2 regions of the Clostridium senegalense genome follow, and region 2 is predicted to be linked to the other one. Evidence: a T-box and tRNA genes for the amino acid it is inferred to sense, from the RefSeq annotation. Region 2 holds a T-box; the other holds one or more tRNA genes.
What was found. The T-box of region 2 lies ahead of proS (proline--tRNA ligase). A T-box ahead of a tRNA ligase gene usually reads a tRNA of that ligase, here a tRNA-Pro.
Positions count from the first base shown of each region.

Region 1 (4,444 bases), on a different contig from region 2:
AAAGTATAGACTATCATAGAAAATACTACAGAGGATATTATTGTAGATATTATAAATAATTTCATATTTACAATATAACATCCAAGTAAATACTTATCTCCTATAGCAACAATTAATCCCTGAATAAGTGCTATTGTTAGGAAAAATAAATATTTCCCAAAAAATTTCTCATAATTTTTTAAAATTCTCTTATCATCAAATTCATATACATCCACAGTTAGTATAGAAGATAGAATTAATGTACCTACCCATATTGCTAAAACTGTATAGAATGGAGACATAGCAGAACCATAATTAGGAATTTTGTATAAATCATTTTCTATTAACTCCACTGGTGTAGATATAAATGTTTTAGCAACACTAGGATCTATTTTTAGTAATTCTAATATTTTATCTACAAGCTTTTCATCTTGAAAAATAGTAGTTTTATCATTAATCTTAGATAAAGTTTCTCTTATATAAGGTAAATTTTTCTTAAGTTCTTCTATTCCTTCTATCCCTAATTCACTGCCTTTTTCTCCTATTTCTAATATTTGTTCTACTTTTGGAATATCTCCCTTTGCTTCATTTAATAAATTCAATGAATTATCTACTATTGTATTTAATTTATTTATAACATTATCTAATGCTGGTTTAAGCTCTGAATCAAAAGAATCTATCTTTCCATCTAAAAAGTTAATTATATCATTATTTATATCTTTTAATCCTTCTAAAGCATCCTTACCAATAGTTTGCCCTTCGCTTGTAGCTTTAATCAATTGATCCACTACTTGTATTTTTTCATTAATTCTTTGAGAAAAATTTTTTAACTGTGCCGATAATTGCTCTAAAAATTCATTGTTAGCTACATTGTTAATTCTGTCTATAGTATCTACTAAGTTTGTTATCCTTGCATCCATGTTATAAAATAATGTTCGAATCCTTTTAAGTCCATCTGTTACTTCAACTCCATTTGTAGAATCTACTATTCCTTCTATTATTATATTAATTTCTTTGGCTTTATCTCTTATAAACATTAAGCTTTCTTTTACGAATGGAGCTATAGTATCTATATCTTCTTTACCTCTTTGAATAAACTTTTCACTCTGATTTCCCACTTCTATTGCTGAATTCAAAGTTTCTTTTAAAATTGGAATATTACTTGTAATTTTATCTATAAATTCCTTGGCAGTTATTGATCCCTCATAAAGTTCATTTATTACTGTCTCAATTTCATCCATATTATTATTTAAGTCAGAAATTACATTAATTATTTTTTTTAAAGTAGGTCTTTGTCCTTCGATTTCAACACCTATTTTATTAAAATTTTCAAATATAACACCATTAACCATCTCAATAAAATTTTTAGATACTGTCTCTTGTAAGCTAGATGCACCCTTTTCTGTTATTTTAGGTGCTACTGCATTAATTTTTTCATTAACATTATATATAAGCTGAGGTTTTTTAGGGCTTTTTTCCAAAAATGAAGTAATATCTTTTGAAAATGTTTCTGTAATTATGATACTTGCATAGTATTTTCCATGATTAACCCCATAATCTGCATCCTTTTGATCTGTAAAAACCCATCCAATATCATGATTTTTTTTTAATTCTGAAACAATTTCCTCTCCTAATTTTAAATCCATGTTATCAAATTTATATCCAGAATCCTTATTTACAACAGCTACTTTAATCCCCTTAGTATTTCCATATGGATCCCAGCAAGCTTTAATATTAAACCATGCATACAAAGATGGTAAAATACATAATCCTAAAATAATTATAATTGCAACATAGTTTGTAAAAAGCATCTTCAAATCTCTTCTATATATCTGAAATATATTTTTCAATTAATTCACACCTCTCTATTAACAATATTTTAATTAGATATATAGTTATAGATTTACACTTTAATAAAAACTTATGCAAAAACTTATATTATTGCTTTTTAATTTAATTACCATAATAAATATTTTATACAACAAAAAAAGATAGCTATTAAGCTATCTTTTTCTGGAGCGGGTGAAGGGAATCGAACCCTCGTAACTAGCTTGGAAGGCTAGCACTCTACCATTGAGTTACACCCGCATAATTGTGTTAAAAGTGGTCGGGGTGACAGGGATTGAACCTGCGACCTCATGGTCCCAAACCACGCGCGCTCCCATCTGCGCCACACCCCGATATGAATTTATATATATATTACCATATTTAACTTATTTTTTCAAGTAACTTCAAAAAATAATTGGAGCGGGTGAAGGGAATCGAACCCTCGTAACTAGCTTGGAAGGCTAGCACTCTACCATTGAGTTACACCCGCAAATTGGAGCGGAAGACGAGATTCGAACTCGCGACGTTCACCTTGGCAAGGTGACGCTCTACCACTGAGCCACTCCCGCATATATGGGGTGACCGATGGGACTCGAACCCACGACACCCAGAGCCACAACCTGGTGCTCTACCAACTGAACTACGGTCACCATACATGGTGCGTTTTAAGGGATTCGAACCCCTGGCCCACGCCTTAGAAGGGCGTTGCTCTATCCAGCTGAGCTAAAAACGCACATTTACTTGTCCATCATTTAACTTTTGCTCCTGACGACAAAAATAATATTATCATAGTTTTTTTTGTTATGCAAGCATTTTTTGTTTTTTTTTATATTTTTTTATATTTTTTAAAATAATATAGTATATTTACTATAAAAAAGCTTAAATTTTACTTTAATTTACTATAAATTTAATCGTATTATTATTTTTTAACCTTATAACACAAATAAAATAATATTATAAAACTTAATACAAATAAAATATAAAATTAAAACTGTATTAAAATATATTTCTAGTCTAATACAGCTTTTAACTACATAATTATTTTTTAGTCATTTCTTCTGATTTTCTCATGCAATCAACTACTGCCTCTATAACTGAAGCTCTGAAGCCACTTCTCTCTAGACTTCTAACAGCTTCAATTGTAGTTCCTCCTGGCGAACAAACCATATCCTTTAACATTCCTGGATGCATACCTGTTTCTAACACCATTTTAGCAGATCCTAACACTGCTTGTGCTGCAAATTTATATGCCTTATCCCTAGGCATTCCACCTATTACTGCACCATCTGCTAATGCTTCTATAAACATAAATACATAAGCTGGAGATGAACCACTAACACCTATTACAGAATCTATTAAGTACTCATCAACAACCTCAGCTTTTCCAAAGCTTTTAAATATATCTTTTATATTATTTAATTCTTCTTCTGATATATTTTTATTTCTACAAAGTGCTGACATTCCTTCATTTACTAATGCTGGAGTATTAGGCATCGTCCTTACTATTTTCTTGTCTTCTCCTAATACATTTTCAATATCTTGTATAGTTTTTCCAGCTGCTATTGTTACTATAACTTTATCTTTTGACAAATCCTGTTTAATTTCTTTCATAACTATATCATAAACATTAGGTTTAATAGCTAAAAATAATATATCTGCTTTCTTTGCTACTTCATTAGAATTTGTTGTAGTACTAACACCAAACTCTCTATCTATCTCATCTAACTTACTTTCATTTAAATCAGAAACAATAACTTGATTTGGTTTAACTAGATTAGATTTGATTATTCCACCAATCATAGCTTTACCCATATTTCCTGAGCCAATAAATCCAATTATTTTATTCATTATCTTACCATCCTTTTATATGCTATTTCAAAATTGTTGTTGTGTTTTTTAATTATATTATCATTATTATCTTTAAATTTTATTAAATCTATTATACACAATTGACTCTAATATTTTAAGTATATTTAAATATAAAACTTTAAAATATTTTTTCTAGTTTTATAAACAAACTTATACAAATACATACTATTCACTACACATTTTGAAATTTTCCAAATTTACTAAAAATTTTTCCTACTCCACTGTAGAATTGCTTGTACAATTTTCCCTAAAAAAATATATACATTCCATTTATCTAATTTATAGATATCTTATTAAAGTATTACTCTTTATCTTTAAAAGGATTTGGCGTAAGAACCTCCAAAATTTTAACTATCTTACTTGTATGATTAGCAAAGTTATGCATTATTTGTGAACTATAATGTGCAGTATCTCCTGGATATAACTCATACTGTTCATTATCTACATACAATGTCAAAACTCCCTCTAACACGTATATAAACTCTTCACCTTCATGCTTATATTGAGTTAAATTGTCTTCTATGTTATTAGGCAATATTTCTATTAATCTTGGTAATAAAGCCTTATCATTAGGATTAGTAGTCAAGTTATAATTTATAAACATGGAACTGTCTATTTTAGACACTTCTTTTTCATAACTCTTCAAAACTACTCTATGTTTTCTTTTTGGATTAGTAAAAAAATAATTTAAATCCACATCTAAAGCTTCAGCTATTCTCATAAGCGAATCTGTAGCTATACTAGTAAGACCTCTTTCTAATTGTGACAA
Region 1 covers NZ_JAHLNC010000001.1:853,260-857,703, forward strand. Annotated here, with positions in the region: gene KQI36_RS04040 (YhgE/Pip domain-containing protein) at 1-1,829, opposite strand, end outside; tRNA gene KQI36_RS04045 (tRNA-Gly) at 1,994-2,067, opposite strand; tRNA gene KQI36_RS04050 (tRNA-Pro) at 2,084-2,159, opposite strand; tRNA gene KQI36_RS04055 (tRNA-Gly) at 2,223-2,296, opposite strand; tRNA gene KQI36_RS04060 (tRNA-Gly) at 2,301-2,375, opposite strand; tRNA gene KQI36_RS04065 (tRNA-His) at 2,381-2,456, opposite strand; tRNA gene KQI36_RS04070 (tRNA-Arg) at 2,463-2,539, opposite strand; gene proC (pyrroline-5-carboxylate reductase) at 2,845-3,654, opposite strand; gene KQI36_RS04080 (helix-turn-helix domain-containing protein) at 3,977-4,444, opposite strand, start outside.
Region 1: it has a tRNA-Pro gene. The T-box ahead of proS (proline--tRNA ligase) is inferred to sense a tRNA for this amino acid. The anticodon was not compared.

Region 2 (4,444 bases):
TAGAAGACAAGATGAGATTGGAACTCCGCTTTGTATAACTGTTGACTTTGATACAATGGAAGATAATACTGTTACAATTAGAGATAGAGATACAATGGAACAAATAAGATTATCAGTAGATGATTTAGTTAAATATATAGAAGAAAAAATAGAGTTTTAATAAATAAAATAAAAATCCCAACAAAAACTTGTTGGGATTTTAATTAGGTGTTTTTAAAAATAGCAGTTTACTATTCTTATATATTTTATATAGTATATCATGGTAAAAATAAAGTATTTTACTTTGAATAATATATAAAAAGTATAAATTTGAATAATTAAACTGATTTTAAAAAATGCTTTATGTAAAATATACAAAAAAAATAACCGGATTAAAATCCGGTAAAAAATAGGGTTTAATCATGGGGATATGTTATGTGTTATGTTAAAATTTTGGGGAATCATCTTAACATATTCCTTACGGCACAAACAAAGTATATCATTTAGAAAACTTGAATTCAATAAGATGAAAATAAGTTTATATATTAAATAAATTCGCGCAATTTTGACATACAAATAAGGTTAATTATATAATTATTTTTAAATAAAGAATAATAATGGTATAATACATGTTGAAGTTTAAAAAAACTAAGATATGTTAAAAATGAATAAATATATAAAGTTTTATTTATATATTTTAATTATTAAAAGAAATATAATATAATTTAAAGTATAGAGTTTATAAACAAATTAGTAATATTTTTAACTATATAATCTTGGAGGATTAAGATAATATGAAGAGAAATTTTGAAGAATTCAAAAAATATATACAAAATAAGAATGTAGCAGTAGTAGGAATAGGTGTAAGTAACATACCACTTATAGAATATTTAGTATCATTAGGTGCTAAGGTAACTGCTTTTGACAAAAAAAATAAAGAAGACCTTAAAGAGGTTGTTGAAAAATACGGTAAAATTGGTGTTAAGTTTGAATTAGGTGAAGGTTATCTAGAAAAACTTACAGGATTTGAAGTGATATTTAAAACGCCTTCTATGAGAATAGATTGTGATGAGTTAGTAAGAGCGAAAGAAGAAGGAACTTATATAACTTCAGAAATGGAAGAATTCGTTAAGTACTGTCCAGCAAAAGTATATGGCATAACAGGTAGTGATGGAAAAACAACAACTACAACATTAGTTTATAATATATTAAAAGAAAGTGGATACAATACTTGGGTTGGGGGAAATATAGGAACTCCATTATTTACGAATATAGAAAAAATGAAGGAAACAGATAGAGTTGTTTTAGAGTTATCTAGCTTTCAATTAATGACAATGGACACATCAACAGATATAGCTGTTGTTACAAATCTTTCTCCAAATCATTTAGATATGCATAAGGATATGGATGAATATGTGGATAGTAAGAAAAATATATTTAAATATCAAAATAAAGAAAATTTATTAGTTTTAAACTTAGATAACGATATAACTAAAGGTATGATTAATGAAGCTAAAGGCAAAGTTTACACATTTAGTAGAAAAGAAAAAATAAGTGAAGGTGCTTATTTTGAAGATGGAAAGTTATATGTAAAAGGTCAGCTTGTTTGTAGAAAAGATGAAATTAAGTTAAAAGGAATGCATAATGTAGAAAACCTTTTAGCAGCATTTTCAGCTACTTGTGATGAAGTAGGTATAGAAGCTATGAAAAATGTAGCTATAAATTTTGGTGGAGTAGAGCATAGAAGTGAATTAGTAAGAAAGTTAGATGGTGTAGAATATTATAATGATTCTATAGCTTCAAGTCCAACAAGAACACTTGCTAGCTTAAAGGCTTTCGAAAAACCTGTAATAGTAATAGCTGGTGGATATGATAAAAATCTAGCTTTTGATATACTAGCATTTAATGGATATCCATATATAAAAGAACTTGTATTATTAGGTGCAACTAAGGATAAAATCAAACATGAATTTAATAGATTAAAAGAGGAAAAAGGAATAGAAGTTTCTATACATGAAGTAAGTACTTTAGAAGAAGCAGTTGAGCTTTCTAAAAAGTTAGCTAACAATGGAGATATAGTAACATTATCACCAGCATGTGCAAGCTTTGATATGTTCCCTAACTTTGCAGTAAGAGGATTAAAGTATAAAGAAATTGTTATGAATCTATAAATGTTAAATAATGAATAATCAAAGAAATAATATAATAAATATTTAAAGCATATTTACTATATTATTTCTTTTTTATATGTTTAAGGAACTACTACAAAACTAACTAAAGGTTAGAGGAGTGATAGCTTTTTTTATATGTAATTTGTTTAATATATGATTTAGGGATAAGAAAGAATGGTAAATATAATTTTATGAAAATTTCTAAATCAATTTTCAATGAATAGCTTATTTAAATTTTTTATTATTACATATTGTATTAAAAATCAAATTTAGGATAATGAATATTGAACTTTATTACAAACAAAGGATAATAAGTAACTTTAAGGAAAGTAATGCTTGACGTAAACGGGTTATTGAGGTAATATAGAGAAAAAATATTATTGCTATGAAGAGGAATAGTAAGTATAGTAATTTCTTATTAGAGAGGGAATGTTTGATGAAAATTCCTAGAAATTATATACTGAACCAGCTTTGGAGTTCTGTACCGAAATAATAGTAGGCTACAGCGGGTATTCCCGGTATAGATAAAGAGAGATTATAAGATTATTACGCGCAATTTTATAATAATTAGGGTGGTAACGCCAAGAAAGGTCCCTTGTGGATTTTTCTTGGTGTTTTTTTGTATTTAATAATTAACAGATAGGGAGGAACAAAATCATGGGTAAAAATAATAATAAAAAATTTGTTGAAGCTATAACGGCTATAGATAAGGATTTTGCTAAGTGGTACACAGATATTGTAAAGAAAGCGGAGCTTATTGATTATTCAACTGTTAAAGGGTGCATGATTATAAGACCTTATGGATATGCCATATGGGAAAATATTCAACGATATTTAGACAATAAGATTAAGGAAACTGGACATGAAAATGTATATATGCCAATGTTCATACCAGAATCATTATTACAAAAAGAAAAGGATCATGTAGAAGGATTTTCACCAGAAGTTGCTTATGTGACAAAAGCAGGAGGAGAAGATCTTGCTGAAAGATTAATAGTAAGACCAACTTCAGAAACTTTATTTTGTGAACATTATGCTAAGATTATTCAAAGTTATAATGATTTACCTAAGAAATATAATCAATGGTGTTCTGTTGTTAGATGGGAAAAAACAACTAGACCATTTTTAAGAACTTCCGAATTTTTATGGCAAGAAGGACATACGGCACATGCAACAGCAGAAGAAGCAGAGGAAGAGACTATTAATATGTTAAATGTTTATGCTAGTATGCTAGAAGAATATTTGGCAATTCCAGTTCTAAAAGGACAAAAGACCGAAAAAGAAAAGTTTGCAGGAGCTAAGGCAACATATACAATTGAAAGCTTAATGCATGATGGAAAGGCACTTCAAAGTGGAACATCTCATGATTTTGGAGATGGATTTGCTAGAGCGTTTAATATAAAATATTCTGATAAAAATTCTAAGTTGCAATATGTGCATCAAACTTCATGGGGCGTTACAACTAGATTAATTGGAGCTATTATAATGGTTCATGGAGATGACAGTGGATTAGTATTACCACCAAAAGTAGCGCCAATTCAAGCAGTCATTGTTCCAATTGCTCAACATAAAGAGGGAGTCCTTGATAAGGCTAATGAATTGAAAAATATGCTTTCTAGTGTTGTAAGAATTAAGTTAGATGATTCAGATAAGATGCCAGGATGGAAGTTCAATGAATATGAAATGAAGGGGATACCAGTTAGAATTGAAATTGGACCAAAGGATATAGAAAACCACCAGGTAGTTTTAGTTAGAAGAGATACTAGAACAAAAGAAGTAGTTGATTTAAATGATTTGAAGGATAGAATTTTAGCTGTACTAGATGAAATTCATAAGTGTTTATATGAAAAGGCGTTAAAGAATAGGGAAGAACGAACTTTTGTTGCTAAAACAATAGAAGAACTTAAAGATAATGCTGAAAATAAATCAGGTTTCACTAAAGCTATGTGGTGCGGTGAAAGAGAATGTGAGGAAAAAATTAAGGAAGTAGCAGGATTAACTTCTAGGTGTATTCCATTTGAACAAGAAGAGATTGATACTAAATGTGTATGCTGTGGCAAAAAAGCAGAAAAAATGGTTTATTGGGGTAAAGCATATTAAAATTTATTATTATTGTTTTTAGATAAAGTAAAACTTTTTTAAATCAAAAAATCTTTTATTAAAAATAAACCTTATCATTTAATAGCAAATGATAAGGTTTGTTTGGGTATGAATATATTATTTTTATGGTAAAATTAGCGTGATGAAAAAACTATAAGAAAAAAGAAGTATATACTTAAAAAAAGTAGATACAG
Region 2 covers NZ_JAHLNC010000003.1:11,761-16,204, reverse strand. Annotated here, with positions in the region: gene KQI36_RS07400 (glycine--tRNA ligase) at 1-160, shown strand, start outside; gene murD (UDP-N-acetylmuramoyl-L-alanine--D-glutamate ligase) at 774-2,150, shown strand; T-box leader at 2,527-2,749, shown strand; gene proS (proline--tRNA ligase) at 2,808-4,250, shown strand.